DNA from 4 places in the Lysinibacillus sp. FJAT-14222 genome. Region 1 is predicted to be linked to each of the others. Evidence: riboswitches for the same ligand, from Rfam matches in the RefSeq annotation. Region 1 holds a riboswitch; each other region holds the start of a gene.
What was found. Region 1 has a riboswitch for S-adenosylmethionine ahead of AN161_RS13350 (bifunctional homocysteine S-methyltransferase/methylenetetrahydrofolate reductase). Riboswitches for the same ligand answer to the same signal wherever they lie in the genome.
Positions count from the first base shown of each region.

Region 1 (8,263 bases):
ACAAGGCTTCATCCTGGAAACAGGAGCAGATTCCATTGTAGCGCGTCATAAAGGTGTTATTGAATTAGTAGAGGAACTTAAATTTGAACAAAATCTTGTGTACAACGAAACAGGTATTTCGTATATTTACACAAATAATGAACTACATGCCATTCCAGCAGACTCAACGTTCGGTATTCCAATGAACTTACAATCTCTTGAGGAAAGCACACTTGTCTCACAAGAGGGTAAAGAAGCAGCATTAAAGGATTTAACAATGCCAAATGAAGGGTTTACAAAGGAAAGCTCTATTGGGGAATTTTTAACGTATTATTTAGGCGAGGAGCTTGTTCAAAACCAAATAGCGCCCGTACTTGCAGGTGTATATTCAGGAGATTTAAATCAACTTTCAATTGCTTCCACTTTACCGTATCTAATCGATTACAAAAATGATTTCGGTAGTATTATTAAAGGTTTCGATGCAAACAGGGAACAATTTGTGCAAGCTGCAAATAAAAAATTTATTTCCTTTAAAAATGGTTTATCATCACTAATTGATCGACTTGAAGAAACATTAACGGATGTAGAAATTATTAAGGGAATTGCCACTACTAGTGTTAAAAAGCAGGAGAATCAATACTCCGTTACATTAGCAAACGGTAAAATGATTGAAGCAAATCATGTTGTATTGGCACTTCCGAATGAATCGGTACAAAGCATATTGCAGGATGAATCTTTGAACCGCTATTTTGAACAATTCAATACTGCCTCCGCAATTACGATTTATTTAGGATTTGATGTACCCGATAATAGATTACCTGCAGATGGAACAGGCTATATTGTGTCACATAATTCGGATGTTATATGTAATGCAGCAACTTGGACAAGTCGCAAGTGGAAGCACACCTCAGCAGAAGGGAAATTACTTGTGCGACTTTTTTATAAGAGCATTAACCCTGAGTATGAGAGATTACGTTTAATGACAGATGAAGAGTTGGCAGCTGTTGCCCTAGAGGATGTAAGAAAAAGCTTGGGGATTGAGGAAAAACCAACTGTTGTTGATGTGACAAAATGGATCGACCAAATGCCGAAGTATGACTTGGCACATCGTGAAGCGTTGCAAGGTCTAGTACAAGAGCTTGAGAAAAACTATCCAAATCTATCAATAGCGGGATGCTCTTATTTTGGAGTAGGCATAGGTGCTTGTATTCAAAATGGTAAAAAAATTGGTGAGGAGCTTGCTGGAAAACTATCGTAATTGTTTGATTTAAAGCAAAATATAGTATTTCAGGTGGAAATTATCCTCTGTTCAGTGAAATAGTCTTGACTCAATCGTTCGTTAACGATATGATTCTTTTAATTATTTAAAAAATTCATACTACATTCTTATCAAGAGAAGCTGAGGGACTGGCCCTATGAAGCTTCAGCAACCAACTTATTGTCAGGTGCTAAATCCAGAAGACCATTGTGTCGAAGATGAGAAGGAAAAACAATTACGAAACGACGTAAAAGCCTTCTTTTTTTTTGAAAGAAGGCTTTTTTTATTTTAAAGATAAGGGAAGCGAGGCTAGTTTTATGGGATTGCTTGAAAAGTTAAAAACGCATGTTCTTACAGCAGATGGTGCAATTGGTACAGTATTATACGGCTATGGCTTGGAGTACTGTCATGAAGAAATGAATGTTCATAGACCTGAATTAATTGAAAAGATTCATAGAGAATATATAGCAGCTGGAGCCGATATTATTCAAACGAACACTTACGGAGCTAATGCCATAAAGTTAGCCCGCTATGGATTAGAATCACGTGTGCAGCAGTTTAATGAAGCCGCTATGACGATTGCCAAACGAGCAGCGGCAGATGGTGGACAATTTGTCTTGGGTACTATTGGGGGGATCCGTGGTATTCGAAAGAGTGACGCAACATTAGAGGAAATTTTAGCAACGGTTGAAGAGCAAGCAACTGTTTTACTTGCAGGAGTTCCAGACGGCCTTTTACTTGAAACATATTATGATTTTGAAGAGCTAACAGCAACTTTGACAATGCTACGAGCTAAAACAACATTACCGATTATTGCTCAAGTTTCTATGCATGAACCAGGAGTTTTGCAAAATGGAATGAGTTTAAATAACGCTTTACATGAACTTGAAGCGCTAGGTGCTGATATCGTAGGTGTTAACTGTCGCTTAGGTCCTCACCATACTATACAAGCATTTGAAGGTGTAGAGCTTCCTGAAAAGGCATTTATGTCAACGTATCCGAACGCATCTCTTCTTGATTTGGAGGATGGCCGTGTTGTTTATGAATCAGAAGCAGATTATTTTGGTCGAGCAGCTGTAGAGCTTCGAGATCAGGGGGTACGTTTAATCGGTGGCTGCTGTGGTACGACACCGAAGCATATTGCCGCGGCGAAAAAATACTTAGAGGAGCTATCTCCAGTAGAGGAAAAGCACGCGAAGCCAGAAAAAGTAGAGGTTGTACGTGAGGCAGAGCCACCAAATTATGAGCCATTACATGTAAAAGTAAAACGTGAACGCTCAGTTATAGTGGAGTTAGATACACCAAGACATTTAGAAATTGAAGGCTTTATTGAAGGTGCCCAAAAATTATATGAAGCAGGCGCAGATGTAGTCATGATGGCTGATAATTCACTTGCATCCCCAAGAATTAGTAATGTTGCAATGGGTGCCTTACTAAAAGAAACACATGGGGTACGCCCGTTGACACATATAACATGCCGAGATCGTAATTTAATTGGTCTTCAATCACATTTAATGGGATTAAATGCACTAGGCATTCATGATATTTTAGCAGTTACTGGAGATCCGACAAAGGTAGGCGATTTCCCAGGGGCGACTAGCGTTTATGACGTATCTTCAATGGAGCTAATCCAGTTAATAAAACAGTTAAATGAAGGAGTATCATTCTCAGGGAAACCTCTTCGTAAAAAGGCGAATTTCTCTGTAGCGGCTGCGTTTAATCCCAATGTACGTGTATTAGACCGAGCTGTAGCACGATTAGAAAAGAAGATTGAGCATGGGGCAGATTATTTTATTTCACAGCCTGTTTATTCAAAGGAAAAAATCGTGGAAATTTACGAGGCGACAAAGCATTTAGAAACACCAATTTATCTAGGCATTATGCCAGTAACGAGCTATAAAAGTGCGGAGTTCTTACATCATGAAGTGCCGGGCATCAAACTATCTGATGATGCGTTAGCCCGCATGAAGGCTTGTGGTGATGATAAAGAACGCGCAACACTAGAAGGAATTGCAATTGCCAAGGAGTTAGTAGAAGTAGCAGCGGAATATTTCAATGGTATTTACCTCATCACACCATTTTTGCGCTATGATATGACACTAGAATTGATGGAATTTATTGAGCAATTGGATGAACAGAAAAAAGGGGTAAGTATAAATGGCTAAGCACTTGATTGAAGAACAATTAGAAAAACGAATTTTAATTCTTGATGGCGCAATGGGTACAATGCTACAAAATGAAAATTTATCAGCAGAGGATTTTGGCGGCGAGGAATATGATGGCTGTAATGAAAATCTTGTGCTAACTAGACCAGATGTGCTTGAAAAAATTCATGGAAAATATTTAGAGGCTGGAGCAGATATTATTTGTACAAATACATTTGGAAGTACTCCACTTGTATTAAATGAATATGATCTTGGTACGAAAGCAGAAGAGATTAATAAACGCGCTGTAGAAATTGCACGCAAAGTAGTGGATGAGTTTTCAACGTCCGATTGGCCTCGTTTTGTAGCGGGGGCTATGGGACCAACTACAAAAACTTTGTCAGTTACAGGTGGTATTACATTTGAAGAGTTAGAGGAAAACTTTTATGTTCAGGCGAAGGCACTAATCGAAGCTGGAGCCGATGTTCTGTTGTTGGAAACGAGTCAGGATATGTTGAATGTTAAGGCAGGTACACTGGGTGTATCTCGTGCTTTTGAAACAACTGGAAAAGAGCTACCTGTGATGATATCAGGAACAATTGAACCTATGGGTACGACACTTGCTGGTCAAACAATTGATGCTTTTTACATTTCCATCGAGCATATTAAGCCATTGTCAGTTGGCCTAAACTGTGCGACTGGGCCAGAGTTTATGACTGATCATATTCGTTCACTAGCAGAGCTTTCAACAGGCTATATTAGCTGTTATCCGAATGCAGGCTTACCTGACGAGGAGGGCTGCTATCATGAGTCGCCTGAATCATTGTCACGGAAGCTAAAAGGCTTTGCTGAAAAGGGCTGGCTGAATATTGTCGGAGGCTGCTGTGGTACAACGCCAGCGCATATTGCTGCTATTCGAGAGGTGCTAAAGGACGAAAAGCCTCGACAATTACCAGATGCAACACATGGTCATGTAGTATCAGGTATCGAGCCATTGGTGTATGACGACTCTATGCGTCCATTATTTATTGGAGAACGGACAAATGTAATCGGCTCTCGTAAATTTAAAAATTTAATTATTGATGGGAAGTTTGAGGAAGCAGCAGAAATCGCGCGTGCTCAGGTGAAAAATGGAGCACATGTTATCGATATTTGTTTAGCAAATCCTGACCGTGATGAACTAGCCGATATACGTGGCTTTATGCAGGAGGTTGTAAAAAAAGTAAAAGTACCTCTTGTAATTGACTCAACAGATGAAAAAGTAATTGAGGAAGCACTTAAGTTTTCTCAAGGGAAAACCATCATTAATTCGATTAACTTAGAGGATGGCGAAGAGCGTTTTGACGCAGTTTTACCGCTAGTGAAAAAATATGGTGCCTCTTTAGTTGTGGGTACGATTGATGAGCAAGGTATGGCGGTTGACCGACATCGCAAGCTAGAGATTGCTGAGCGTTCCTATAAATTGTTAACAGAAAAGTGGGGTATTGCTCCTGAAGATATTATCTTTGATCCACTAATGTTCCCAGTAGGTACGGGAGATGAACAGTATATTGGCTCGGCACTCGAAACGGTGGAAGGAATTCGCCTGATTAAAGAAAAAATGCCTCGTACATTAACGGTGCTTGGTGTAAGTAATATTTCATTCGGATTACCACCCGTAGGTCGTGAAGTATTGAATGCCGTGTATTTATATCATTGTACACAGGCTGGTTTAGATTATGCAATTGTGAATACGGAGAAGTTAGAACGTTATGCATCGATTCCAGAGGCAGAGATTAAGCTAGCAAATGATTTACTCTTTCATACAAATGATGAAACATTAGCTGTCTTCACGGATTTCTATCGTGATAAAAAGAAGGAAAAAACAGAGGCAGATATTCCGAAAACAGTAGAAGGTCGCTTAGCTTACTATATTTTAGAGGGTACAAAAGAAGGGCTTATTGAAGATTTAGAGGCTGCTCGTGAAATTTTCGAAACACCGCTTGCTATTATTAATGGACCATTAATGGATGGAATGGCAGAGGTTGGCCGCTTATTTAACGATAATCAGCTGATCGTAGCAGAAGTATTACAATCAGCAGGGGTTATGAAGGCAGCGGTGGCACATTTAGAGCAATTTATGGAGAAAGATGAAGAGAGTGCTGGCAAGGGGAAGATGGTACTTGCAACTGTAAAAGGCGATGTGCATGATATTGGGAAAAACCTTGTTGATATTATTTTAAGTAATAATGGCTATAGGGTGATTGATCTTGGCATCAAAGTAACACCTGCCCAGTTAATAGAAGCGATTCGCAAGGAAAAGCCAGATTTCATCGGGCTTTCAGGCTTACTTGTAAAATCAGCGCAGCAAATGGTTATTACAGCTCAAGATTTCAAGGAAGCAGGTATTGACGTACCTATTTTAGTAGGGGGAGCGGCATTATCCCGTCGCTTTACTGAAACAAAAATTGCCGGCGAATATAATGGACCTGTCATTTATTCAAAGGATGCGATGCAAGGATTAGAGCAGGCAAATAGGTTAATGGGGACAGATACACGTGCAGATTTCTTAGCTGAAATTAAGGAATCGCGTGAAAAACGCTTAGAGGCAGACGAAAAAAGAGCGGCTCGCCCTATAAAAGAAGTAACTATAAAGCCTGTACGCACAATAAAGGAAGCGTCTGTCTTTCTACCAGCAGATGTGCGCCGCCATGTAAAGAGAGAATATGCTGTTTCGCATTTATATCCATATGTTAATATGCGGACATTACTTGGACATCACCTAGGTTTAAAGGGTCAAGTACAGCAATTACTTGATGCTGGCGATGCAAGAGCAACGGAGTTAAAAGATTTAGTTGACGATTATTTACAAAGGGACCTATTGAAACCATCAGGTATGTATCAGTTTTTCCCTGCACAAGCAGATGGGGATGATGTAGTTGTTTATGATCCAGCAGATAGCAAAACAGAAATTGAACGATTTACCTTCCCGCGTCAGCAAGTTGAACCGTTTTTATGTCTTGCAGATTTCCTAAAAACAGTTGAAAGCGATGAAATGGACTATATTGCCTTAATGGTGGTAACGGCAGGACAAGGGGTTATGGCAAAGGCTCGTCAGCTAAAAGAGGAAGGGAAATTCCTTGAAAGTCATGCATTACAATCTACAGCCCTTGAACTTGCAGAAGGCTTTGCGGAGCGTATGCACCAAGAGATTCGTGACCAGTGGGGCTTCCCAGATGCGACAGATTTTACAATGCGTGATCGTTTCGCGGCAAAATATCAAGGACAGCGCTTCTCATTCGGCTATCCTGCATGTCCAAACTTAGAGGATCAAGAGAAATTGTTCGGTTTATTAAAACCAGAGGACATTGGTGTTCATTTAACGGAAGGCTTTATGATGGAGCCAGAAGCTTCTGTTTCAGCAATTGTCTTTGCACATCCAGATGCTCGATATTTTAATGTGTAATGTTGAAAAAAGTGGTATAACATTATGTAATGAATCAAATGTGATAGTTTAGTTTTAGTGATAAACCCTATTATGGTTGGGACGTGAGCATGATGATTCGATTAATGGAAGAGAGAGATTTACCCGAGGTTTTAGACATCTATAATGACATTATTTTAACGAGCAAGGCCGTTTATCGATATGAAACACAGTCGTTGGAAGAAAAAAGGCAATGGTACAAGGAGCAACAAGCAACTGGTAATCCACTGCTGGTTTTCGACGAAAATGGCACTGTAGCCGGCTTTGCAACATATAGTCAGTTCCGTCCATATCCTGGTTATAGGTACACAATGGAGCACTCTGTGTATGTGCATAAGGATCATTATCAAAAGGGAATAGCTACACAGTTAATGCATGAGCTTATTCGAATTGCGGAAGAGCAAGGTGTGAAAACACTAGTAGCAGGCATTGATGGTGAAAACATCGGAAGTATTAAAGTACATGAAAAACTAGGCTTTGAATATGCGGGTACAATTAAAAACGCAGGCTATAAATTTGGACAGTGGCTAGATCTTGTATTTTATCAACTACAGTTAACTGGACCAAAAGCATAGAAAGGGTATGGCATGTCAAATCCTTCAGGCTGAAGACAAACTCTATTTTATTTGCATAAAGCAGTATAGTAATTTAATCGTGAGACCTCGACATTCAGTATTTTGTGAGGAACGTCGAAAAGTATTGTTTTCCTCCATAGTGGATTTTTATGATATTTTAATAAATAGTTATATTCTTTTGGATTAGCTTGTCTACTTATGCTAATGATGAGGAGTTGTTGATTTTTCACGGAGAGTGGCGACTCCTGCGGGATTAGCTTGCGCTGAAAGCCCCGCAGGAACGCAGTGACGAGGAGATTGAAGCCGAGCCCGCGGAAAGCGCCAACTCGGAGTGAACATCAACCTTTGTTTATTGATACAAATTATTTAATGTTTATTCTTTTGACGAAAAGATAAAAGGATATGACAAATGTCATATCCTTTTTATGATGTTTGCTTCTGTTACAGATTATACTCTTGTTTTATGATGAGGTCATAAGGAAAAGGAAACGAGGGAGTAAAAACAATGGCAACAGATCGAGAAAAAACAAAAAAACTGCGCCAGGATGTAGCACCATTTGCGAAATCTGATACAGTTAAAAGTATTTTTCAAATGGTGAATACGATTGTACCTTTAATCGCTTTATGGGTAGCTGGCTATATGTTAGTGGATGTTTCACCATGGTTAACAGCTGGATTAAGTGTAATTTCTGCTGGCTTTGTCGTACGAACATTTATTATTTTCCATGACTGTACACACGGTTCATTTTTCAAAAGTAAAAAAGCAAACGACTGGGTTGGTTTTGTAACTGGGGTGTTCACATCATTCCCGTATGAAAAATGGAAGCGTGAGCATACAATTCAC
Region 1 covers NZ_LIYL01000025.1:53,292-61,554, forward strand. Annotated here, with positions in the region: gene AN161_RS13345 (protoporphyrinogen oxidase) at 1-1,237, shown strand, start outside; SAM riboswitch class I at 1,363-1,462, shown strand; gene AN161_RS13350 (bifunctional homocysteine S-methyltransferase/methylenetetrahydrofolate reductase) at 1,555-3,402, shown strand; gene metH (methionine synthase) at 3,395-6,826, shown strand; gene AN161_RS13360 (GNAT family N-acetyltransferase) at 6,919-7,419, shown strand; gene AN161_RS13365 (fatty acid desaturase) at 7,925-8,263, shown strand, end outside.

Region 2 (8,263 bases), on a different contig from region 1:
GTTCTTCTATCGCTGGAACTGCTGCCGATGCATTTGATACTCCGCTGAACGCTGTAAAGGTTGCTAACGCAATACTTAATGATAATAAAACCTTACGATTCTTACCTTTTGTCACTTTCTATCAGTCCTTCGCTATATGTTAATGTCAATTATAGATAGTGAAGTTTAAAGTAAAAGGGGAGTTTGTTTAAATTTTGTTTAAATTTGGTTGGATGTCATTATTTTGGATTATTTGAGCGGAGGCAGATAAAAAAACATCTCTATAGCGTATGTACACTGTAGAGATGTTAACTATTTTATTTATAGTGATACGTGCTAGCTCTCGGATTATTCTGCTGTATTTGATTGAACCATGCACGATCCTTTTCCTCTTGTTTTAAAGTGTTAACGATGGTTGATGAGCAACTAACACAGATTTTTGCCTGAGTAACTTGTCCGCAACGCTCACAGGGTGCGCCTAAATTAGGGAAAATCGATTTTTTTAATTTTCCTGTTTTTACCCATTTATAGAGTAGCTCAGATGAAACCCCAGTTAATGAAACTACCTCATCATTCGTTAAGTAGCGATTATTTTTTCTCAATAAAAAATGATGTAGTTCTGAAAAAATATCTTCTTCTCTCACATCAATCCTTTTGGTAAATAGTTGCATGATTATTACTCTCCTCGTTTTACTTCAATTAATGACTTCTTCTATAGTTTTATTTGCGTTGTTCGGTTGCTCATCATATTTATAGTTTTCCCATCGATTTCGTGCCAGTTTTCTATATTTATTGGAAACATTTCGATCTGCTATTAATCGAGAGAATCCTTTTTTCGCCTCAGCAATATCTCCAAGTCGGAGGCTTAATTCTGCATGTAAATATTGAATTCTCTCTCCGCCCTCTTGATTGGATGCAAAAGATTTACTGTAAAAATCTCTAGCAGCAAAAAGGTAGCGCATTTCCGATTCCTCATCATTTTTTAAGCGATATAGCCAGGCTATTTTTAAAGCGAAATTGGCCATAAGAAGTGACTCTTCCATGGATGCTCTTGATACAAGATAAGCTAATTTAATGCTTACAATGGCATCATCGATTGTACGTTCCTTGCACATATCCATTGGTTTTTGAAGCTCTTTTATGTATAGCTCATCAATAAGAAGCATGAAAGGTCCATATGTTCTTGTCATAGATTTGTGGTAAGCATAGCCACAATGTGGACAAACGGCAACTTCATACAATAACGGGTTTAAACCTTCATAAACTGGCATGAAGTCTGTTTGTTCTTCGATAATTTTATATCGATTAGGGCGTACTTTATATGTGGTAAAATGCTTCTTGCAAAACTTGCAATCCACACTACTTTCATAGTAGTAAATGTTAAATGCCATAAGAATCAACTCCTTTACATAAAAAACGATTATTATTTCTTTTGTTCTATTTATACGATGGACAGTATCGTTCAATGTGTTTAATTTAGTTACCTTTATATTAACAATTCTATGTTCTTTGGTATACTCCTTTAGAATTATTAAAATAAAAATGTTCATTATTTTCTTAGTTATTTGGAATTTCGATATGTACCCGTAATAGTATTTATCGGTGTAGTTAAAGCAAGTTATACATTCGTTTTAGTTTGTCAAATAACGTACAAATTTAAATAATTATTGATGTTTTTATTATAAAGTTGAATGTGTAGGCGATAATGCCTATTTCGTGATTTTGGTATAAAGATGTTTCTTAATGTAAAATTACAAGTATATTGATTAGGGAAATATAGGATTATTATTAAGAAACAAAGGGGAGTCACTCAACACTCGCCTGTAGTGGAAAATGACATTTATATTAGGGTGATCGGAGTAGGGCTGAGCGACTTCTTGGAGATCATCGTCACAGGTGTTACCCGAAGTGGGCCATGTTATGGTGAGGTTCCTCTAATCGATATACCTAATAAAATTGTGTAAAACGATAAGGAGCGAAAGATGGATTATAAAATTGTATTTTTTGACGTAGATGGAACGCTTGTTAATTATGAAGATGGTCGTATTGAAGAAAGTACAAGAACCGCTATTAAGCAATTAAAAAACAAAGGAATTCATATTGTTGCTGCTACAGGAAGACCCTTGTCAATGTGCCAAGATTTAAGAAACATAGGCATAGAAACGTTTATTACAGCTAATGGTGCCCATGTTAAGTATCAAGATCGAGTAATACATAAAATGCCTATTGCAAAGGAAATTGTCCACGCAGTTAAGGCTTTTGCTGAAGACAATAAACAAAGTCTATCATTTTTTACAGAACAATTATCGATGAATAACGTCCAAGAAGAAAAGACATTAAAAGCTATGCAAGAAACATTATCTTTGCTAGAGTTTCCTGATATTAATGAAGATATTTTAACGCAAGAGGTTTACTTAATGTGTTTATATGGCGATGAGGATATTGAGAAAAAGTATACTTCAAAATTCCCTCATTTATTATTTAAAAGGTGGCACCCTTATATTACAAATGTTTTGCAACAGGATGTTTCCAAATCTATTGCTGTCCAGGCGGTACTAGATTATTTCGACTTGAGTCCTGAAGAAGCACTTGCTTTTGGCGATGGAGATAATGATATCGATATGCTGGAGCAGGTCGGCTTTGGTATTGCAATGGGTAACGGTAGTGAAGCATTAAAAAATGTCGCTAATTATGTAACGAAGAAATCAACTGAGGACGGGATTGATTATGCTCTACGTGAGCTGCAAATAATTTAATAGAGTAGTAGCCGAGAAATGAGATTTATAGCATGAATCGACCACTATACAACATTGGAGAAAGTTTTTATAAAGAAATAATTTTTCCATCTATACAATCTACAAGGCAGTGATAATAAATCCTGAGAAAATTGTGTTGAAGTCATAATACTCATAATATTGTTTACTTTGAGTTAATATAAAGCTATCTGTAAAAAGAAATTCATTATGCTTTAGGTGGGAAGGATTTATGGCGCATCACGTGCAATCTCTAATAGAACATTACGGGTATTTTGGCATCATTCTTATCCTAGTTGGCGGGATTGTTGGGCTGCCACTTCCCGATGAGATATTTTTAACATATGTAGGATATAGCGTATATAAAGAAACTCTCGCACATATTCCAGCTTTAATCAGCGCTATGGTAGGTGCGGTAGGGGGAATTACTCTGAGCTACTATATAGGCTATAGATTTGGGCTACCGTTATTGCAAAAATACGGTCCAAAAATCCACATTACTGAACAGAAAATTGACTTTACTAGAAAATTATTTGCAAAAATAGGGCCGGGATTATTATTAATAGGATATTTTATTCCTGGTGTGCGTCATCTTACAGCATATATTGCGGCTATCAATAATTATCCTTATAAAAAATTTGCTTTCTTTGCCTATACGGGAGCAGTTATTTGGACATTTACTTTTATTACCTTAGGAAAGGTACTTGGGGAGAACTGGCGTTATGTTGGGGTCTATTTATCCCGCTACAGTATTTATCTTATAGTATTGTTCCTAATACTAATGCTAATCGTTTATTTTATTTTCAAAAAAAGGAATTCGCCAAAGTAAAAAAAGGTCTGATTCAATACCTACTCAGGTTGTGAACCAGACCTTTTTATCGTTTAAGGCAATATTGCAAATGAACGAACAGGGAATCCAGACGCTTTTTCAGGCTTTGGTACAATATTGAATATAGCAGCGCCTTTTGGAGGTAGCTTATCCAAATTTGTCATCAGCTCAATTTGGTAAGTATCTTGCTCAAGCACAAAATATTCGCCATCTAGCTTACCATTTTTACGAAAATCAGCTGCTGAATCCGTATCAAAGGTTTCGTGGCCTATAGCACTTACTTTTCGTGCGTTGAATAAAAATTGTAACGCTTCTAATCCCCAGCCAGGAATATGATTACTACCATCCGCATCTTTGTTACTGAAAGCCTCTTTATCTGGCCAACGTTTACTCCAATCCGTACGCAGCGCAACGAAGGTACCTGCTTCGATTTCCCCATATTCAGCCTCAAAATCAAGAATATCTTGAACACTTAATGTGAGGTCGTTATTAATTTCGGCTTCCTTAGATTTATCGATAACGATTAGTGGTAGAACTAGTTCTTTTAGCTCCAAATCCTCTAAATAGCGTGTATCTCGCACAAAATGGATAGGTGGGTCAATATGTGTTCCATATTGCCCAGGGAAAGTAAATTGCTGCGCAAGGAAGCCATCATCATGGGAGAATACTGTTTCAAATTTTGCATCATCAAACATAAAGAAGTGGGGAGAATTAGGACCAAATGTATGTGTTAAATCTACCCATTCTTTCGATTTCAATAGTTGAATTGCTTGTAAAAGTTCGTTTGTCATAATATCTTCCTGCTTTCTTTTAATTATTTTTGGATGCAACAATAAAAAAGAGCCCTCCTTGTAGAAAGAGGACTCTTGTGCAAAGCAACTAAAGTAAGTCTTCTCATCTTCAAGGCTAAATTTCGCCAATTGGAATTAGCACCATACCTATATAGGCTGGTTGCTGAGACTTCATAGGGCCAATCCCTCCGTCTCTCTTGATAAGAAAAAGCAATATAAGAATTTTCAGAAATAATGATTACAAATACTTTAGCATATTTTTTTATAGTTTACAAGTTCAATAGGGATACAAGGTTAAAAATAATTTTCAACACTTTCGGAGCCTATTCAAAAGAGTTGGAATTTCACCAACTTAAAATTAATGTTAGTTTACAACAGTCGCTATCAGTAAATATTATACGAATACGATCCGGTGTATAGTTAGTTTCGAACTTCATGGTGACACCCGTTGACGATATTAATTTTTCAACTTCCGTTTTATTTGACAGCTGTGCAGCGTCCATAAGATCATGTGCAAATTGCTCAGATTCTTCAATTTTATCCGTAAGTAATTGTGCTTGCCGCATAATAACCTTAATCCGTTTTGCAGAAGTTTTCAATTTACTTGTATTGACGGATGGAAATGGATTGCTATTTGTCGGGTTCGCCGGCATTGCTAGATGTCTTGAAAATTGACTAGTGCCTTGTTGATGTGCCATTGCCCATGTTGGATAATAGTTTGGATAGACAAAATACGGATAAGGATTGTAATACAACTAAATTCCTCCTATCCTATAGCTGATATCCTATCTTATGTACAACAATGTTTTTCGGTGTTAATGGCTTAAGCAGACTAAGTGTTACCCAAGTAATATGACTATATATAAGTACCTTCATGGACTAGGCTTCTAAACAATAAAGCTAGTCTGTCCAATTTAAAAAAGGAGTTCTTTAGATGAATATTCGTGAATACATTAAGAATGGTTTTGAAATTTACTATGAGCGTTATAATCAAGTTTCGAAGGAGGGGTTTTGCAGATGGATGTGTCCAGATGTTCCAGACCAGATGAAATTAGCGGATATTGATGGGGAATGGTCAAGATGGAAGCTGATCCCTTCTAAAGTAACTGAAGATGATATACAAGCTTTAGAAAAAGAGTTTGGACTTAAATTTCCTGAGTGGTATAAAGCTTTTATTTCAACTTATAACCATTATTTTGATGTAATACCCAATCAAAGTATTGATGAACCTTTAAATAACGTTAGAGATATGTATAATCCATCGTTATGTAGTTTAGGATATCTCCCTTTTTCATGGGATGAAGAGTATGGAAAAATTATTTGCATCAATTTAAATAATGCGAATGAAGAAAATTGTGCAATATATGAAATTGAACATGAAATTTTATTTGATGATAGTGCTGATATTAAAGCGTCATTGGATTATCTTTATCCAAATTTCAAGGCATATTTTGACGATACTTTCCTTAAAATATGATAAATAGCAAAAAGGAAGCCTCAGTTATGGTTAAGGCTTCCTTTCTTTTATCCTTGTTTGTTTCTATCAAAGATTAACCATAGAAGTGTAGTCATTGCCGCAAGCATAACCAAGATGAATCCGTATATAGGTGTGTGGGCTAATGATTGGTGGCGAATAATGAATCCTCCAATGTATGATCCTAGAAAAATGCCAATGTTAAAGGCCGAAATATTTAATGCTGAAGCCATTGAGATAGCTGATGGTATATATTTTTCTGAAAGTTGAACGGCATAAAGCTGTAATCCTGGAACATTCATAAACATAAATAGCCCCATCATAAGGACCATCATTAATCCAATGATCGATGATTCTAAAAAGAAGTTGATACCCAGTAATGCTAATGCTAAGCCAATAAAGATAATAAAGATTGAACGTAAAGGATTACTATTAGCAAAATGACCACCTAATGTATTGCCGATAGCGACACAAATACCAAATACAACTAAGATGAATACAATTGCCCGAGGTGAGTAGCCCATATATTGTTCTAATATAGGGGAAATGTATGTGTATACAACAAACACGCCACCGTATCCGATTGCTGTAATAAAGAGAATTAATAGCATTCGTATGTTCCCCAATACTTTCCAGATATCGCGAATAGATATTGGATTGCCTTTTGATAATTGACTAGGTACAAGCAGAGCATTACTAATTAATCCGATAATACCAATAACGACAATGAAAATGAACGACATTCGCCAGTCAGTAACTTGTCCAATAAAAGTTCCTAATGGGACACCTGTCACAGTTGCTACTGTTAACCCTGTGAACATAATAGCTATTGCACTTGCTCGTCTATTAGGTGCCACAACATCTGCAGCTATAACAGAGGCGATAGACATAAAGACGCCATGTGCTAATGCTGAAATAACACGGCCGATTAGTAGAATTGAAAATAAGGGTGCTAGAGCTGCAAGTAAATTACCGATAATAAAAAGCACCATAACGAGCAATAACACATTTTTACGACTAAGGCGCGATGTTAACGCTGTTAAAAGCGGTGCACCAATCGTTACACCTAGTGCATATATGGATACGGTTAAACCCGCAGTACTTAACGTTATGTTAAAATCTTCTGTAATTAATGGAAGAAGTCCGACGCTTATAAATTCTGTAGAGCCAATACCAAAAGCACTGATCGCTAGTGCGAGTAATGTTAGTTTAGCATTCGGCACTTTTGTTTCGTTCATTCTTAATATCTCCTTTGATTTTTCGTATAGTGTATAGTAATATTCATACATACTAAAAAGTTATGTAGAGTACTTTTAGTTACTTTTGAATATTACAGGGGGTTTACAATGAAAAAAGTTTATAATATTGGTGTTGAAGCCACTCTTGAAGTAATTGGGGGTAAATGGAAACCAGTCATTCTTTGTCATCTGACCCACCATGGTAAGATTCGTACGAATGAATTTCGCCGATTGATTCCAGGCATTTCGCAAAAAATGCTAACAAACCAATTGCGTGAATTAGAGCAGTCTGGATTAATTAATCGCAAGGTTTTCAATCAAGTACCGCCAAAAGTTGAATATTCGTTAACGCCCTATGGTCAAGAAATGGACCCAGTGCTGAACATCCTCTGCACTTGGGGTGAAAAACATATCGAAATGCTACAAGATAAAGGTGAAGATGTACTGTTAATGCAACGTGATGAAGATATCGCGATAAAGCATACGTCTTAAATAGATTGGAAAGAGACTGTCTAAGAGAAAAAAATAGGACAGTCTCTTTCACGTTTACATAGCTATCGTTTACATGACAAAATCAAATTCATCTGGGTTTGGTCCAACACGTTGTTCTAGATTCATAGCGTTAATGATCGCCACCTCTTCATCAGTTAGAGTGAAATCAAAAATCTCAGCGTTTTGAATCATACGTTCTTTACGCACAGATTTTGGAATTGTGACGATACCATTTTGAATATCCCAGCGTAATATAACTTGAGGATTTGATTTCCCGTATTTTTTAGCTATTTTTGAAATAGTTTCATCTTCAAGAAGCCCACCTTGCATTAATGGCGCCCAAGCCTCCAGTTGTATATTGTGCTCTTCGCAGAATGAACGAAGCTCTGCTTGTTGTAATCGTGGATGGAATTCCACTTGGTTAATAACTGGTGTAATGCGAGCAAATGTTAATAAATTCTGTAAGTGTTCTACGTGGAAGTTACATACTCCAATCGCTTTGATTTTTCCTTCCTCGTATAAATCCTCGAGAGCCTTCCAAGCCTCTTCATACTTATTTTTACCTGGCCAATGGATAAGATAGAGATCTAAATAATCTAACCCTAATTTTTCTAAGCTTTCCTCGTATGCTGCGATTGTCTCCTCAAAGCTCAAGCTATCGTTCCATACTTTGGAGGTAATAAATAATTCCTCACGTTTTAAACCTG
Region 2 covers NZ_LIYL01000018.1:49,295-57,557, forward strand. Annotated here, with positions in the region: gene AN161_RS08000 (erythromycin esterase family protein) at 1-115, opposite strand, end outside; gene AN161_RS08005 (hypothetical protein) at 297-650, opposite strand; gene AN161_RS08010 (DUF2225 domain-containing protein) at 675-1,370, opposite strand; gene AN161_RS08015 (Cof-type HAD-IIB family hydrolase) at 1,962-2,735, shown strand; gene AN161_RS08020 (DedA family protein) at 2,965-3,561, shown strand; gene AN161_RS08025 (cyclase family protein) at 3,615-4,352, opposite strand; SAM riboswitch class I at 4,453-4,559, opposite strand; gene AN161_RS08030 (hypothetical protein) at 4,697-5,107, opposite strand; gene AN161_RS08035 (SMI1/KNR4 family protein) at 5,287-5,829, shown strand; gene AN161_RS08040 (MFS transporter) at 5,877-7,064, opposite strand; gene AN161_RS08045 (helix-turn-helix domain-containing protein) at 7,173-7,556, shown strand; gene AN161_RS08050 (aldo/keto reductase) at 7,626-8,263, opposite strand, start outside.
Region 2: another riboswitch for S-adenosylmethionine. It lies ahead of AN161_RS08025 (cyclase family protein); the one in region 1 lies ahead of AN161_RS13350 (bifunctional homocysteine S-methyltransferase/methylenetetrahydrofolate reductase).

Region 3 (8,263 bases), on a different contig from region 1:
TTTTTTCTCATTCGGCATTTCTCGCAAAATGTGCAAAATTTCTAAGCCATTTTTACGTGGTAAAATATCGTTCATCACAACTAAATGCATATGGCCTGTTTTATAGCTATCAGACTGTAAAAAACTATAGCCATCTTCATAGGTAGACACGTCTAAAGTAAAATGAGGAATATCTAAATTTTTGAGCGTCGTTTCTAGCACTTTTCTAAAGATTGCATTTTGTTCAATAATGCTTACCTTTACTTGCTCCGTTGGTTGTACTCTATAATCTGTAACCTGTTCTATTGACCAAATCGGCTGTTCGTCATCTGCTAGTTTGTGCTTATTTTTATCTAACAAAGTTTCAAAGGTAACGCTATTATTCCTTATTTCAGTAATGGAGGCTTTCAACTCTATTTGCTTAAATTCCCTTTCTTGCTTTAGAATTGCAAAAATTCGTTTTAAAAAGGCCTTTACCTCTACTTCACTACTTTGTAGAAAAAATATTCCCCAATGCATGCCATCTGCTAGTTGGAAAAGTAAATCAGTTTTTCGTATTTTTGATTTTAGAAAAGCTGAAATTTGATGATTCACTTGATTACGTTCTATATCCGTTCCTTGTGAGGAATTCGCTACTTTAAAAAAGACTGCAGTCATTGTTAAACGTGAGCGAATAACACTCTCACGCAAAATTTCAAAATAACCCTTCACATCATGCTCCTGCATGATGTCTTCTGCGATGATTAATTTATTCATTGTTGTTCACTCCAGTTGATGTAAGAAGTATTTCATTCTCTTCAATTATTTTTCTATCATTTTTTTGATTTATAAACACAACAACTATAGTAATAAAGATCACTAACCAATTTCTATACAAAATATTTGGTAAATCGATTACTTTTAAAATATATTATATTTTTGCTATAAACTACAGAATAAGATCACATTTAATGAAAAGTTATATTTTTCTGATAAACGATAGCCTTTTAGTTTATCTATTTAAACAAGAAAAAAAAGGGAAATGTAAGCCTTAATACTCACATACCCTTTCGAACTGTAGATAAACACTACTTTGGTTGCATATAAAACTGTATGGTAATTTTATGACAGACACCGCCATTTAGCATTTTGTGAGGGACATCTCGTTTTACTCTAGTAAGTCTATGTGGTGAGGCTTGCCTTGTAATAGCTATAATACTATTTTGTTTCAGCTTGTCGGCTCATCCTGTGATAAGGAACCGTTGATTTTTCACGGAGTGACGAGGAAATTGAAGCCAAGCCCGCGGAAAGCGCCAACTCGTGAAAATCAGCCTCTGTTTATTGATATTATTCTTTTGTCGACAAGCAAAAAGGGTATGTAAGCTTTCATACTTACATACCCTTTTTGATAAATTATAATTATTTAACTGGTACAACTGAGCCTTTCCATTCTTCAAGAATGAAGTCTTGGATTTCTTTAGATTTTAATACTTCTATTAATTTTTTAATTTCTGTTTTTGTTTCATCACCAGCACGTACAGCGATAATGTTAACATACGGAGATTCTTTATCTTCAAGAGAAATTGAATCTTCTAATGGATTTAAGCCGTTATCAATTGCAAAGTTCGAGTTGATAAGAACTGCATCACCTTCATTATTTTCATACATTTGTACAAGCATTTCAGGCGCTGTATTTGCATCGAATTTGAAGTTTTTAGGATTTTCTTCAATATCTTTTATTTCTGCTGCTGTTTTATCAATACCATCTTTCAATTTAATTAAGCCCTTAGCTTCTAATAATGAAAGCATACGACCGTGGTCTGAAACTGAGCTAGAAAGTAAAATTGTTGCACCTTTTGGTAGATCCTCAAGAGATTTATATTTTTTAGAGTAAATTCCGATTGGTTCAATATGAATGGCACCAGCATTTACAAAATCATAGCCATTTTCTTTCATGCTAAGCTCTAAGAAAGGTAGATGTTGGAAATAGTTTGCATCAAGTTCGCCAGATTCTAAATGTTGGTTTGGTAATACATAGTCTTGATATGTTTCAATTTTAAGATCGATACCTTCTTTAGCTAAAATTGGTTTTGCTTTTTCGAGAATAACCGCATGAGGTGTATTAGAAGCACCTACTGTTAATGTTACGTTTTCTTTACTGTCTGATGTATCACCAGATGATGCGTTTGAGCCTGTATCTTCTTTTTTACCAGCACCACAAGCGGCTAAAGCTAGTACTAATACTGATAAAAATAATCCTGCTAATAACTTCTTCATTTTATTGCACTCCCTTTTTTATAATTAAAATATGTTAGCGGTATAAAACCGAAATAACCTCTTAGATGTTCGTAGCGAGATGCTCTTTTTTTGTGAGCAAGTTTCTTTACTACAATTTTATTAGCGCCTGTTTAGCGTTTATCTGTTTTGGCTGTAATCATATCGCCAATCCATTGAATAATAAATACTACTATTAAGATTAAAATAGTTGCCATTAATGTCACATCTTCGCGATTACGTTGGAAGCCGTCTAAAAAGGCTAAGTTTCCTAGACCGCCAGCACCGATAATACCTGCCATCGCAGTATAGCCAACAAGTGCTACAGCCGTTACAGTAACACCAGAAATAAGAGCTGGTAATGATTCTGGAATTAATACTTTCCAAATAATCGTTGACGTTTTAGCACCCATTGAACGAGCTGCTTCAATAACACCTTTATCAATTTCCCGTAAGGCAATTAATACCATTCGTGCATAGAATGGTGCAGCCCCTATAATTAGTGCTGGTAAAGCTGCATTTGCTCCACGAATTGTGCCAAGTAAAAATTTTGTAAATGGAATTAATAAGATAATCAAAACGATAAATGGAATAGAACGGAAAATGTTAACGATTGAGCCTGTTAAAAAGTTAACAAGTTTATTGGCCCATAGTTGGTTTGGACTTGTTAAAAATAATAAGATCCCAATTACTAATCCAAGTATAAATGTGATAACCGTAGAGATTGTTGTCATGTACAATGTTTCATACGTAGCGTCCCACATTTTTTCCCAGTCGACGTTCGGAAAAAGACTAGTTAACATTTGCAATCACCTCCGTTTGTACTTCGACTGTATTTAAGTAGCTAAGTGCAGCAGCAACATTCGCCTCTGAGCCATCGATTTGCACAACAAGTGTACCGTACGCGCCATTTTTCGTTTGCGAAATATTACCATGTACAATACTTACTTCCACATCAAACTGTTTTACAAGATGTGAAATGACAGGTTGCTCTGTTTTTTCTCCTACAAAAACTAGTTTGACAAGTTGTCCATTAGGATAATTTGCTTTAATTTGTGCCACAGTTTCCTGTGTTTCCTTCGTATCTGTAATTTGAGAAACGAATTTTTTCGTAATAGCTGCTTGTGGAGCTTGGAATACTTGTAATACTTCACCACGTTCTACAATTTCTCCAGCTTCCATAACTGCTACACGATGACAAATTTTGCGAATAACGTGCATTTCATGTGTGATTAACACAATCGTTAAACCTAATCGTTCGTTAATATCGACAAGGAGATCAAGGATAGCATCTGTTGTCTCCGGATCGAGTGCAGATGTTGCCTCATCACATAACAATACCTCTGGATCATTAGCTAGCGCACGAGCAATACCTACACGTTGCTTTTGTCCCCCTGATAGTTGGGATGGATATGCTTTAGCGCGCCCTTCTAAGCCAACTAATGTGATCAATTCTTTCACACGTGCTTCACGTTGTGCCTTTGGAACACCTGCGATTTCTAGTGGGAAAGAGATGTTTTCTTCAACAGTTCTAGACCAAAGTAAATTGAAATGCTGGAAAATCATACTAACCTTTTGTCTAGCATCTCTGAGCTTTTGCCCCTTTATGGATGAAAATTCTTGATTGTTAACCGTCACCGTACCAGATGTAGGCTTTTCTAAACCATTTAACAAACGAATCATTGTACTTTTACCAGCGCCACTATAGCCGATAATGCCAAAAATTTCACCTTTATTGATAGAAAGGTTGACGTCTTTGACTGCTGTTAATTCGCCATTCGCGGTTTTGTATTTCTTTGTAATATTTTGAAGCTGGATCATAGCGAATTCTCCTTTTCTTCTTATATCAATTATGCCTCGGCATAATTGCGTCCGGAATCGGCTTTGTGCTTAGGCCTGCATGATGCAGGTCAATTAGCCGTTATCGCATGGATGCGATGGTTTTAGGCTAATATCCCCTAAGAACTCCTTTCCGATTCCATGACATCCGCCGGAGGCTTTAACTTCTTTCAGCGGGTGTTTGGACACCCGCTGAAAGAAGTTAAAAAAACCCCTTCACTTATAGACAAGTAGAAGGGGTCACGTAACTTATACGCTAAACCGTTCTCTCATCTTTCAAAGATAAAATCTTTGGGTGATTTGGCACCTTTTCACATTGTGATGGTTGCCGGGCTTCATAGGGCACTTCCCTCCGCCGCTCTTCATAAGAGTTCGATATATTTAATGTTTTAGTAATATATTTGTTACTTTACCATGCTCATAAAATTCAGTCAATTGATTTTTTTAATAATTCGTATAAAAATGGTACGGATTGGAATGCATAGATTTTTTCTGTCACTTTTCCGCCATCGCAGACGAGTAAACATGGTACACTTTCGATTTTATTATCAAAAGCGATTTGCTCTAAAAAATTAATATTTGCTTTGCCCATTTTTAGCTGTGGCAGTAATTGCTCGATAATCGTCATCATTTTCGATGCTACTGCACACGTTCCGCACATAGGCGTATATAAATAAAAGGCAGCTTTTTCACCCGACTGTACAGCCGCGTCCCACTGCTCTTTTGACCATTCTTCCATCTTTTTCACGCAACCTTACAAAATATATTCATTATGGATTGAGAAATGTGCACGAAGCAATATCATCGCTAACACTTTTCTCGGAGTTGTCTCAACTTCTTTATATGTTGGCATCGTACGTAAATGCTCTGCCTCTGGATAATGTCTGTCCATTAATGCCCGTAGCTTATCACCCGATGTATCTGCATCAAAAAATGTATAAAGTTCCCAGCTCTCATATGGATCGAGTAGCTCTTCTAATTGATGCACACCAATTGTGCCATTCGTACAAAGTATTATAACATCCTCACTTAAAATAGGCTCTATTTGAAGCTTATCCGAACGGCCTTCGACAATTAAGCATTTTCCCTCGAACATCACGCCACCCCCATTTAGACATATCCCTTCTAGTCCATTATATCAATTACGCTCTGTCGCTGATAATGTTAGACACCCATTGATAAGAGGCTATACTTGCCTTCATCTCACCAGTTATAGTGGCAGGATGATTGAAGATAATAAAAAACGCCGGTGATTTCCGACGTTTTTTATTATGGCTTGTCTTATTCAGCAATCATTTCTTCGTATTGCTCTGCTGTCATAAGTTTTTCAATTTCTGATGCGTCAGCAGGCTCTACAACGACCATCCATGCTTTTTCATATGGTGATTCATTAACGAATTCTGGGCTATCTTCTAAATCTGCATTTACTTCAACTACTGTACCTGAGATTGGTGCGTATAATTCAGAAACTGTTTTTACAGATTCTACACTACCGAATGGATCGTCTGTTTTGATTTCATCGCCAACTTGTGGAAGTTCAACGAAAACGATATCTCCAAGTTCAGATTGTGCGAAGTGAGAAATACCGATACGTACTTTACCATCTTCTACTTTTACCCATTCGTGCTCTTCAGAGTATCGTAAGTCTTTAGGTGTGCTCATGCAAAAAACCCCTCCATAAATATGTAATATATTCATTTTCAGTGTGCCATACTTCTTCCATAAAAACAAGATTAAAAGCGTTATTTCCAAGCTTGCTCAAAATCTGATTCTTTAAACCCTAAAGTAACTTTAGTTCCATCAGTTACAATCGGACGTTTAATTAACATACCATCTGAAGCAAGCAGTTCAAGCTGCTCCTCCTCAGTCATTTCAGCAAGCTTATCCTTCAAGCCAAGCTCACGATATTTCATACCAGAAGTATTAAAAAATTTCTTTAAAGGTAGTTCACTTGCTTGCCATAAGCTTGTTAATTCGTCCTTTGTAGGCGGTTGTTCGACAATGTGTACCTCTTCGTATGAAATTCCATTGTTATCTAGCCATTTTTGAGCTTTTTTACAAGTAGTACATTTCGGATATTGAATAAATTGAATCGTCATTTATAGGCTCCTCTACTATCATTTTAGGAACTACATTTTCAGTGTATCCCTCATTTTCTGTAGTATACCATCATAACCGTTACGAACCAAAATGAAACTCTTCATGCCAAAGCATAGGGTTGATTTCCGTTCCGGCTGGGCGCTTTGTTGCTGACGCTACGCTTTCGCACAGAGCAAAGTTTCCTGGGGGAGAGCGTCGAGCCGCTTCCTCCGCTTTGTTGTTGCTGTCGCTTCACTTTCGCACATATAAAACATTTGCTGCCGCTACGTTAGCACTACGCTTTCGCACAGAAAACATCCGCTTCGTGCAGGGTCTCGCCTATCTCGCTTTCACTGCGGGAAGCTTTGCTCTGCGACGAAAGCGAAGCGACAGGAGCACTCGAGTAGCCTTCCACTACAATCAGCAATAGTGTAGAACTTTTATTAAATTTATGCATTTCAAAAGTGAATGAATCTGGCAACGCACCATAATTGAATAGATCATAACAGTGACGTAATTGTACATTCGTTGTTACCCTTCGCTTTCGCACAAACAAAACCCTTTTGCTATAAAACGACATATCAGAGGATACATGCTATGTGAATTAGTTGTTTTACGTTCCGACTGGGCGACACAATAAAATTAAAGGATTCACACACAGTTTTGTGTATGAATCCTTTTTTGCTCTTTGTAAGGTGGATGTCGATAAAATTCAGAAGTTGGGGGATAAAACGTGAAAGTTAGTCGATAAAATTCAAAAGTTGGGCGATAAAACGTGAAAGTTAGTCGATAAAATTCAAAAGTTGGGCGATAAAACGGAAAAGTTCTCCGATAAAACACAAAAGTTAGATGACATTTTGTTAAAACATTTGTCATGTGGATAAGTTGATCTTCGTGCCGGCTGGGCGACTCCTTGGGGATCAGCGTCACAGATGAGACCCTGGAGCGAGCCGGCAGAGGAACGAAGGCTAAAAACATCACGTCCTGTGATAACGCCTTCGTGACCAACATCGTGTTGGCCCAAGCGGCTCATCGGACGCCCCCAGGAAGCTTTGTGCGAAAGCGTAGCGACAGCAACAATGTTTAATCTGCGCGAATGCGAAGCGTCAGCAACAAAGCGAGTAGCCTGGAACGGAAATCCCCCCTCATTTTGCAAGAGCTATACTTTTATTTCCAACGAAAAAACCTAGCTATCACATCTCGGATAGCTAGGTTAAGTCTGCTATATTAAACTACAAATTTTTCTGCTTCAATTAATTTAACAGAAGCTTCGCGTTTCTTCGTGATTAAGTTGTATGGATTGTTGCGAGTTAACTTACGTAGTGCAGATAATGTCATGCGTGCAGCGTCGCCGTCTGCTGAAGCAAGAATCGTATCTTTTGCTTCTTTTTCAATTTCTGCAAATGCTTCTTGGCAGAAGATTTGAGTGTAAAGTAATTTTTGATGAGCTTTTTCAGCACCGTCACGAGCAATCGCTTTTTCTGTACGCAATACAGCTGATTCCATTGCGAATAGTTGGTTTGCGATATTTGCAATATTCACCAATACTTCTTGCTCTTGATCAAGCTTCGCACCGTAGCGTTGCGCTGCTAAACCTGCTGCTAATACAGCAATTTTCTTCGCATTTTTCACAAGATATTTTTCCTGTACTAGCGGCTCTGTGCCTACATCCTCAGGCATTAGCATAAGAAGCTCTTGTTGTAAGTTTTGAGCAACTTGTAGTAATGGCAATTCACCTTTTAATGCCTTTTTCATAAATGTACCTGGTACAATCATGCGGTTAATTTCATTTGTTCCTTCAAAAATACGATTAATACGAGAATCACGATAAATACGTTCTACTTCATATTCAGCCATAAAGCCGTAACCACCGTGTAATTGAACCGCTTCATCTGCAATGTAATCTAAAGTCTCAGAACCAAAGACTTTAGCAATGGAGCACTCAATAGCATACTCAGCAATTGCACTAGCAATAACTTTCCCTTGCTTTTGCTCATCTGGGCTTAGCTGGCTTAAACGATCCTCAAATAAGCCTACTGTACGATAATTTAATGACTCTGAAGCATATAACTGTGAAGCCATTGTCGATAATTTTTCTTTTGTTAAATTGAAA
Region 3 covers NZ_LIYL01000010.1:134,673-142,935, reverse strand. Annotated here, with positions in the region: gene AN161_RS04530 (response regulator) at 1-735, opposite strand, end outside; gene AN161_RS04525 (MetQ/NlpA family ABC transporter substrate-binding protein) at 1,378-2,235, opposite strand; gene AN161_RS04520 (methionine ABC transporter permease) at 2,367-3,035, opposite strand; gene AN161_RS04515 (methionine ABC transporter ATP-binding protein) at 3,025-4,053, opposite strand; SAM riboswitch class I at 4,338-4,442, opposite strand; gene AN161_RS04510 (thioredoxin family protein) at 4,499-4,810, opposite strand; gene AN161_RS04505 (hypothetical protein) at 4,826-5,167, opposite strand; gene gcvH (glycine cleavage system protein GcvH) at 5,353-5,733, opposite strand; gene AN161_RS04495 (arsenate reductase family protein) at 5,814-6,170, opposite strand; gene AN161_RS28535 (hypothetical protein) at 6,446-6,700, opposite strand; gene AN161_RS04490 (acyl-CoA dehydrogenase family protein) at 7,378-8,263, opposite strand, start outside.
Region 3: another riboswitch for S-adenosylmethionine. It lies ahead of AN161_RS04515 (methionine ABC transporter ATP-binding protein); the one in region 1 lies ahead of AN161_RS13350 (bifunctional homocysteine S-methyltransferase/methylenetetrahydrofolate reductase).

Region 4 (8,263 bases), on a different contig from region 1:
ACTGTGCATGTTGCTCAGGTTCTGGTAGTTGTAATACTTCCTGCCATAATTTAATAGTAGTTTGCACATCTTTTACATAAAATTGCACGGACTCCATCGTTATTGATTGTTTCATATCAATGGCGCCACTTGCCTTTAATTGTGCAACACGTTCCTCATCTGCATCAGCCCACTCGATCAAAAAGGGAAAATCAATTGCCTGGCCTGGTTTCCCAAAATGCAATAGCTTCCATTCTACCACGGAGCCATCTGGTCTTGTGCGACTACAAGCGTCAGGTCCATACACTTCAAAGCCAAGTGCACGCAAACGTCGTCCCTCTTCCTCAATATTTTTTGTACGTAATGCAATTCGTGAAAAACCATAGCGCTCGTTAGTACGCTTAAACGTATAATGTAGGGAATAAGGTAATTTCGCAGCATTTTCAAATAAATCACGATCATAGATTGCTATTTGCTCTATATAGTTTAATCCAAAGTAGCTTAACGAATTGTATGTCCCCCACATTGTGTGTTGACCACCGTTAACTGTATGGATATTGCGTTTGTTTAAGAAAACCTGTGTATTTTCTGGTGATTGAACTTGGTGAACTAGATGGTCAAAATATAATGTCATGACTAAACCCCCTCTTTTTTCACTCTATTATATACTTTACCTGTTAGTTTTATTGGTTTAAAATAAAATTAAGAATATTCCAATTATTAAGGAGTTACTATATTTTGTGATGACTATTTTTAGATGCACGCGACGAAATAACTACCGTGCAGATGGTTAATCAAAAAAGGTTTTTCATTTCCATAAATCAATGGTATATTCACATAAAATATCAAGAGGTGATTAGAATGACAGACAGAGTAGCAGCTTTTAAATTAGCATTAGGTAATTATCCAACAGGCGTTACGGTTGTCACAGCTTGTAATGATGCAGATGAACCTATTGGCATAACTGTCAATTCCTTTGCGTCAGTCTCCATAGATCCACTCCTTATTTTATGGTCGCTCGATAAAAAATCACAGCTGCATCCATATTTTACAGCAGCCGACAAGTTTGCTGTCAATATTTTAGCGAGCAATCAGGAGCATTTATGTACGCTATTTTCAAGTAAAATACCGGATCGTTTCGCTCAGGCAAAGTGGTCAACTTCCGTTCACGGTCTTCCGATTTTACACGATACAGTAGCCACTTTACAATGTAAAACATTTCAGCAAATCGATGCGGGAGATCATACGATACTTATTGGGCAGGTCATAGAAATTGATAATGCACAGAAGGAGCCCCTACTCTATCATCGTAGACATATTGGTGAAATCCCTAATAGTTTTTATGAATAAAACATCTTCAAGTAAGTAGAATACATGCAAAAACAGGATGATTCGTCGAAATCAATCCTGTTTTTTGTATCATATACAATTGCTGAATATTTAGCCATACTTGAATTTATGAATTAAAAGTAACTGTTTTTAAACTTTATTTAATTGATGGGGTAATGTTGAAAATATATGATACCTATTTTCAGTAGTTTTATTATTTCTCCCACGGAAGGTGATATGCTAATCATCAACCCTATTTTTCAGACTAACACCAAAACCACCCTACTACAATGAACAAGTAACCCGCTCCTTTAGCCAGCCGCTAAACAAAAAAGGCCACAAATAAACGAAGGAAATAATCCTGCTTGTGGTCCTCAAAGATCTGGTCAACTGTCATCATATTGTTTACTTTTTCTGTGGAAATCTCTGCTTTTCAAGTCTGTTAATTTGAACAATGACACCATCTTGAATCGTAATGTGTACTTCTCCAAATTCTAAATGTTGAATTGCCTTTGCAATTGCCTCTAGTTTTTTGTCATCTACCTTTGCCTGTTGAGTCATCCGATTCACCCCTTCTTTTTCATTCTTTTTTGTACAAAAGAGGCCAACGCATCAAATTGATTCATAGCCCCCTTATCTCTCAGATAGCTCTGTTGGATTTGGCGCCTACAATAATGATCACCGAGGCTTTATGGGTCAAGTCCCTCCACTTCTTTTGATAGGAATATTACGTTTCTTGGAAATAATTCTATAATTCTGAAAACCTATTGTCAATATAAATATTACAAAACCTAGCTGAATACTATGTAATTGAGTAAAAAGAAGTATTTTAATATCGATTTCGCCTCGGCGTAATTGCCGCTGTCGTTACAAAAAACATTTGCTGAATGAAAATAAAAATAAAGGGCTAACCATTGTTTAGTTAGCCCACATACAGAAATTATTTTATTCCATTACTTCATTTCTAATTCAAAAAGTGTAAAATTTATCCAAAAAAACTCACTACACTAATGTTACACTGACATTTTATTGCAAACATGTTTTTTAGAAATCCTTATGGAATTATCTTTACCTTGTTACATTTCTCAAAATCTATTCAATCAGACCTCTATTGTAGCTGCTTCTCTATATTTTCCCTTTTTGCTCTCTGAACACACTATCTACAGCTTCCTGCCATATCTCTTTATAATCTAATTCAATTCCAGTCAACATAAAATTGCCGATATTATCGTAGACCATCGCAAGCATATGAGCTTTTGCTTTAATATTTGAATCGCAAATTGCCTCAATTTGTACAGCGTATTTCAATAAATCATAAAAGCCGTCTAAAAAACATGCTTGGAGCTCTAAAAGCCTTTTCATATATTTTTCATCTCGGGAAGCTAACAGCATATATTGATTAAATATTTTATTAAAATGTATGTCTTTTTCCTGTTGCTCAATTGACATGTAGCCAATTTCCAATAGCTTTTGTATTAGATTGTCCTTCGAAATGTCTGTATAATTAAATGTAATTTCAAGTTTAATTTCTTTATAGATTTCTTCAAACAAATATTCAATTAGTTGATCTTTAGATTGAAAATAATAGTAGATAGCTGGTTTGGATATCCCTACCTCTTTAGCAATCATGGATAGACTTGTTTTATCAAATCCATTTTCAGAAAACATAACGTACGCAACTTCTAAAATTTTTTTAAATGTTTGTTCTGAATTACCCATATGACCCCTCCATTTTTTACCTAACGTTTAGTAAATAATAATCTAAATCATTACCTAAAACAATAATAAAACAAAAACTGTGCAGATCTTTGCCTACACAGTTTTCTCTTTAATCATTTTGTAAAAAATCCATTAATGCTTTCGCTGTTTTTTGCTTGCCCATAATCTTTATTGGTTCGCCTTCAGCCGGTACAATCCAGTGTGGCTCATCTCCTCCATATAAAGACTGTGAGCTATTAGCTACCATAAACTGAGCGTTGGCCGACTCCATCCGTAGACGTGCGCGGGACAGTAAAAAATCCTCATCATCTGTTGCCTCGAGTTTAAAGCCTACTAAAGTAACATTCGGCTGCCACTCTTTTATTTGACCTAATACTTTAGGCGCCTTTTTAAAGTGAATAATAGGTGGCTCATCAGATGGCATTTTACCTGCTTCCTCCATTAAATTCCCTGATTGGTCATATACTTTATCAATGAGCCAATCAGAACCAGCAGCAGCCATAATAACGATATCCACCTTTTCTTCCTGAACAGCATGTCGAACTTTCTCGCCTAAATCTTCTATACCTTCAAATCGAATGGTACGCATTTTATCTTTGTTTGTTGGCAGCTGCGCAAAATAACCATGCATATACAATACGTTTGCCCCAGCCGCTAGTGCCGCCTCAGCTAAATAACAGCCCATCGACCCTTTTGATAAATTCGTATGCCCACGCACACGATCCCATTTTTCAAGTGTTCCCCCACTTGTAATGAGTACGGTCTTACCTCGTAATGTCCCCATACACTCACCTTTTTCTAAAAAAATATACAAATACTATTTTAACGTAATGCTATGTTATGCATCAATGTTGTTTTTATAGGGTATATCGCGAACCACAAAGAGTTAGATTTAAAGTTATTTCATATTTTGTTCTTTTAACCAGGAACTTAATATCTCCGCAAATTTCTTTGTCACCGGTGATGCCTGGTGTTTCATAGCAATTCCAATTGTGCGATAGCCACCTTGTTTCAAAGGAATTGCCTTTAATGTAAGCGGCAAATTATTTATAACTAATTTCGGTAAAATACTAATTCCTAGCTGGTGAGAAATCATCGAAATGATCCCTACATCTTCTGATAGTTCAAAGCGAATATTTGGCTTTACATGATATTGCTCCAAAATTACATTTACATCATTTGTCCCTTTATGCGAATTCAAGATAAATGGCATATCTTCTAATTCAACAATATCAATTTCTGCTTTATCATAAAGCGGGCTTTTATCGGAGACAATACACAGCAATGGATCCTGCTGTAGTTCGGTAAACTGAAATTGCCCAGAATTTTGACCATTTAAAAATCCTGCATCCACCTCTCCACTCAGTAGCCATTGTTCAATTTCATAATAATCTCCCTCTCGCAATTCGACTTGTATACCAGGAAATTGATTGTCCATAATACGAACAATTTCCGGCATCCAGTTTGAGGAGATACTTGAAATTACGCCAATTCGCACTTTCCCACGAGTAACGCCAAGTATATGTGCTGCTTCCTGCTGTAATAGCTCCTCTGCGTCGAGGACATGTCTCATTGCTCTTAGCATTGTATCTCCTTCGCTAGTTAACGTGACACCCGCTCGACTTCTGTGAATGAGTGCAAAGCCGAACTCCTTTTCTAAGCTTGAGACAGCGTGACTTACAGCAGATTGGGTTAAACCTAAAGCCTCCGCTGCTCTTGTAAAGCTTGCTACCTCAGCCACTTTATTCAAAATCTCATATTTCACTAAACTCATTGTCTTTTTCCTCTAATACATGAATTTTTTTAATACTAATCATTATAAACATTCGTTTTACTAATCACAATACAAGATATATAGTAATTTTTAGTATGAAAACTGTTTTAGTACAGGGATGGTAGGTGAGCATAATGAGTATCCAAGGAAAAGCAAATTTATTGATGGTTATTGTGACAATGTTTTGGGGACTTTCTTATACCTTTATGGTAATGGGGCTTGAAACATTGGCCGTATATAATGTAGTGGCATTACGTTGTATCATCGCATTTTTCGCAGCAGGTATCATCTTTTACAAACGAATGATTAAGGTCGATACTAAAACATTAAAATATGCAGCTATTCAAGGGTTATTGTTATTCATTGTGTTCGCTCTCAGTTTATTCGGACTAGAAACAACTTCTGTATCAAATGCTGGATTTATTTTAAGTCTAACAGTTGTCTTAGTACCTATTTTCAGCAGTTTTATTGAAAAGAAATTACCTTCAAGAGCCGTTAGCTTTGCGATTGTTTGCACAATGCTTGGAATTACAGTTTTAACTACTCAAGGCTCATTGGCCTTTCAAAAAGGGGATATTTTAGTAGCCATCGCTGCACTATGTTATTCGATATACTTATTATTAAACAGTACATTTACACGAAGCGTTGAATCAATTTCCTATGGCATTTACCAGCTCGGTTTTGCTGGGCTTTATGCACTTGTATTAACATTAATTTTTGAAACACCAACTCTCCCAAATACAACGACTTCATGGATTGCCATTATAGGACTCGGTGTTATTTGTAGTGCATTTTGCTTCGTAGGTCAAACTGTTGCACAACAGTACACTTCTGCTACACATACAGGACTCATTTTTTCTTTAGAACCGATTTTTGCGGCGATGTTCGCCATGATGTTTATTGGTGAGGGAATAACGATAAAAATATTAATTGGAGGTAGCTTTATTCTAATCGGTAACCTTGTTGCTCAATTAGAGCACCTTCATGTATTACGCTTTATAAAAAAACACGAACATGAAAAAGCTATACATTAACTTTAATACCACCATAATTCAAATAAACAGAGTGATGCATGTGCATTCACTCTGTTTTATTTGTATAGATATCTTCGAATTTGTTCAGCTTCATTCATCCACTGCATTATTAATGTCACGGTTACACGTAGATTGAGCGGATCATGTTGATAAGCGATTATCTTCCGAAAGAGTTGATGTTGTCCTAGACTCAATTGAATCCTCACGCTCGGCAAATAATACGATAGCACCTTGTTCTACGTGGTGGGCATAGTACGCCGTTTGTCCCACAGTAAAATTGAATCTCTTTAATCCTTCTGTTACAGCCGATTCACCGGTAAACCATGATTTAAATTGATCCACCAAATTCCCTACCTCATGTGTTTTAACATCAGCATCCCATTTTACATCCTCAAATTGCCTTGGATCCTTTGCAATAATGTGGATAATGTCCTCTATTTGATATGCTTCTAATCGCATACTTTCTAAAATATGAAGCATTTCTTCCCTTGTATGGGCCACTTCAATTTGTGGGTTTTGTTCATTTATCATGTTCAATTCCTCCTAATTCGTATGGCTTACCAGATATTTACCCTACTTATTTAAGAAAAAACCCATTTTGTTCATTCTTTAACGAACTGTAATATTTGTTACATCGTTTTGATATATGTTCCCGTTTTGTAATATGGTATAGTACTTTTATAAAATGTCAAAAAATAGGCAATGGAAGCTTACTAAAAAGATCCGTATTGCCTATCTTATTTTTTATCTCGGTTATTAGTGCCCAAGGAAAGCCTTCAACATCCATGTATGCTTTTCAAGGGACTGGTACATAGCATTTAGTAAATCCTCTGTTCGATCGTCCCCTTCTTCAGCCGCAAGCTGCATTGTTGAATTTAAAGCTTTCATCAGCTTTTGGAAATCTGAAATGGTTGTAGCTACCATTTCCTCTGTCGTCTCATTCCCTGTCGCTTCCTCGACAAAGGATAGCTCGAGATGTTCTTTTAAAGTAGCCACTGGGTTTCCATCTTTCGAAAGAATACGCTCTGCAATTTCATCTAGATTTAATGTTGTTTCATTATATAGTTCTTCAAATTTTGCATGTAGTGTAAAGAAGGTATTTCCCGTCACATACCAATGATAATTGTGAAGCTTTGTATAAAGTACAGACCATGTAGCGACAAGTTTATTCAATTGTTTGTTTAAGTTTTGTGTCATCATTTCTCCTCCAATGTGCCAATTGTTCTAGCTATTAGTATGCGTTTCAAAGTATATAGGCTATACACACATTTTTCCCATTGACACAAACAAATTTTTTATGCCCATTTGCATGGACTTGGGATACAGATTAGGAGGAGTTTTAATGTCTAAAATTTTTCTTATTTTGCATCTTCCTACTTATTATTACTGGGTGTACATCAGAGGATTCTGTACACAACAAATGGCGCGTGAATTAACGAAAAAAGATAACAATAATGATCTATTCTTACTTGAGTGGGCTGTGGATGCAAAAGAATTTAAAGCAGTAAAGACTACAAAGTTTGGTAGTATATCGAAGGAGTATCAGAAAAACAAAGTGTTTGAAGTAGGTATGGCTTCTGTATTACCTAAATGAACAGAGTTATTTCGTTCTGTAGAAAATCCTGAATATGTTATTCGAATGTAGATGGTAATTATAGATTATACAAGTCGAGCCCTAAAGGTTAATTAGGGAAATAGTTAAATCAAACTGTTCTTAAACAAATTTACAACAAGAAATGGATTTCATCTTAAATTGGACACTAAAAATTTACAACAATCCTTATAAGAATTTGTTGAATTTCATAGTGTCCAAACATTTTATTTTTCTGCACAATTAGACTACTTAAGTTCCTTACGAATTTCCTTTACCTTTGCCACTGAAAGCTTTGCAACTTCAGCAATCCACTCATCCTCAGCACCATTTTTCATTAATCCGAAAATTATTTGCTTAATACCTTGTTCAATACCTTGTTCAATACCTTGTTCAATGCCCTGCTCAAATCCTTCCTGCCTTTCTAAATCCAAAACTCCTACTAGTGTCGGCGGTAAATCTTCTTTATATAAATGCAAAATTTCTTCCTCCCCTCTAATCTCATCTTTTATATCCTTTACAAGCTGCTCAGACATATCTCTTGGTAGTTTCAATAAATAATCAATAAAGTAAAGCAACGCACTCATTTCTGTTCGTTCAACATTATTTAATGACCACACTTCTCTTAACAGAGCTCTTTTGTATACACTACGAAAGCTCATTTTGTTTTTAGTCCGATTCATATAAATAGATGCTAGTATCGCTTTACTAAATAGTTTCGGTGATTTTGTCAATTCTTCTTTATCAAAATCTGAGACGACAAACTTATTAAAAGTATATGTTATTTCTGTACCAAAATATTTATCATGATATTGATTCGTACTTTTGGTACTTGTA
Region 4 covers NZ_LIYL01000016.1:58,024-66,286, forward strand. Annotated here, with positions in the region: gene AN161_RS07105 (VOC family protein) at 1-613, opposite strand, end outside; gene AN161_RS07110 (flavin reductase family protein) at 841-1,329, shown strand; gene AN161_RS27420 (YezD family protein) at 1,714-1,869, opposite strand; SAM riboswitch class I at 1,939-2,033, opposite strand; gene AN161_RS07115 (TetR/AcrR family transcriptional regulator) at 2,434-3,027, opposite strand; gene AN161_RS07120 (phosphopantothenoylcysteine decarboxylase) at 3,137-3,811, opposite strand; gene AN161_RS07125 (LysR family transcriptional regulator) at 3,926-4,801, opposite strand; gene AN161_RS07130 (DMT family transporter) at 4,936-5,835, shown strand; gene AN161_RS07135 (general stress protein) at 5,977-6,366, opposite strand; gene AN161_RS07140 (DNA starvation/stationary phase protection protein) at 6,592-7,032, opposite strand; gene AN161_RS07145 (hypothetical protein) at 7,178-7,429, shown strand; gene AN161_RS07150 (hypothetical protein) at 7,675-8,263, opposite strand, start outside.
Region 4: another riboswitch for S-adenosylmethionine. It lies ahead of AN161_RS27420 (YezD family protein); the one in region 1 lies ahead of AN161_RS13350 (bifunctional homocysteine S-methyltransferase/methylenetetrahydrofolate reductase).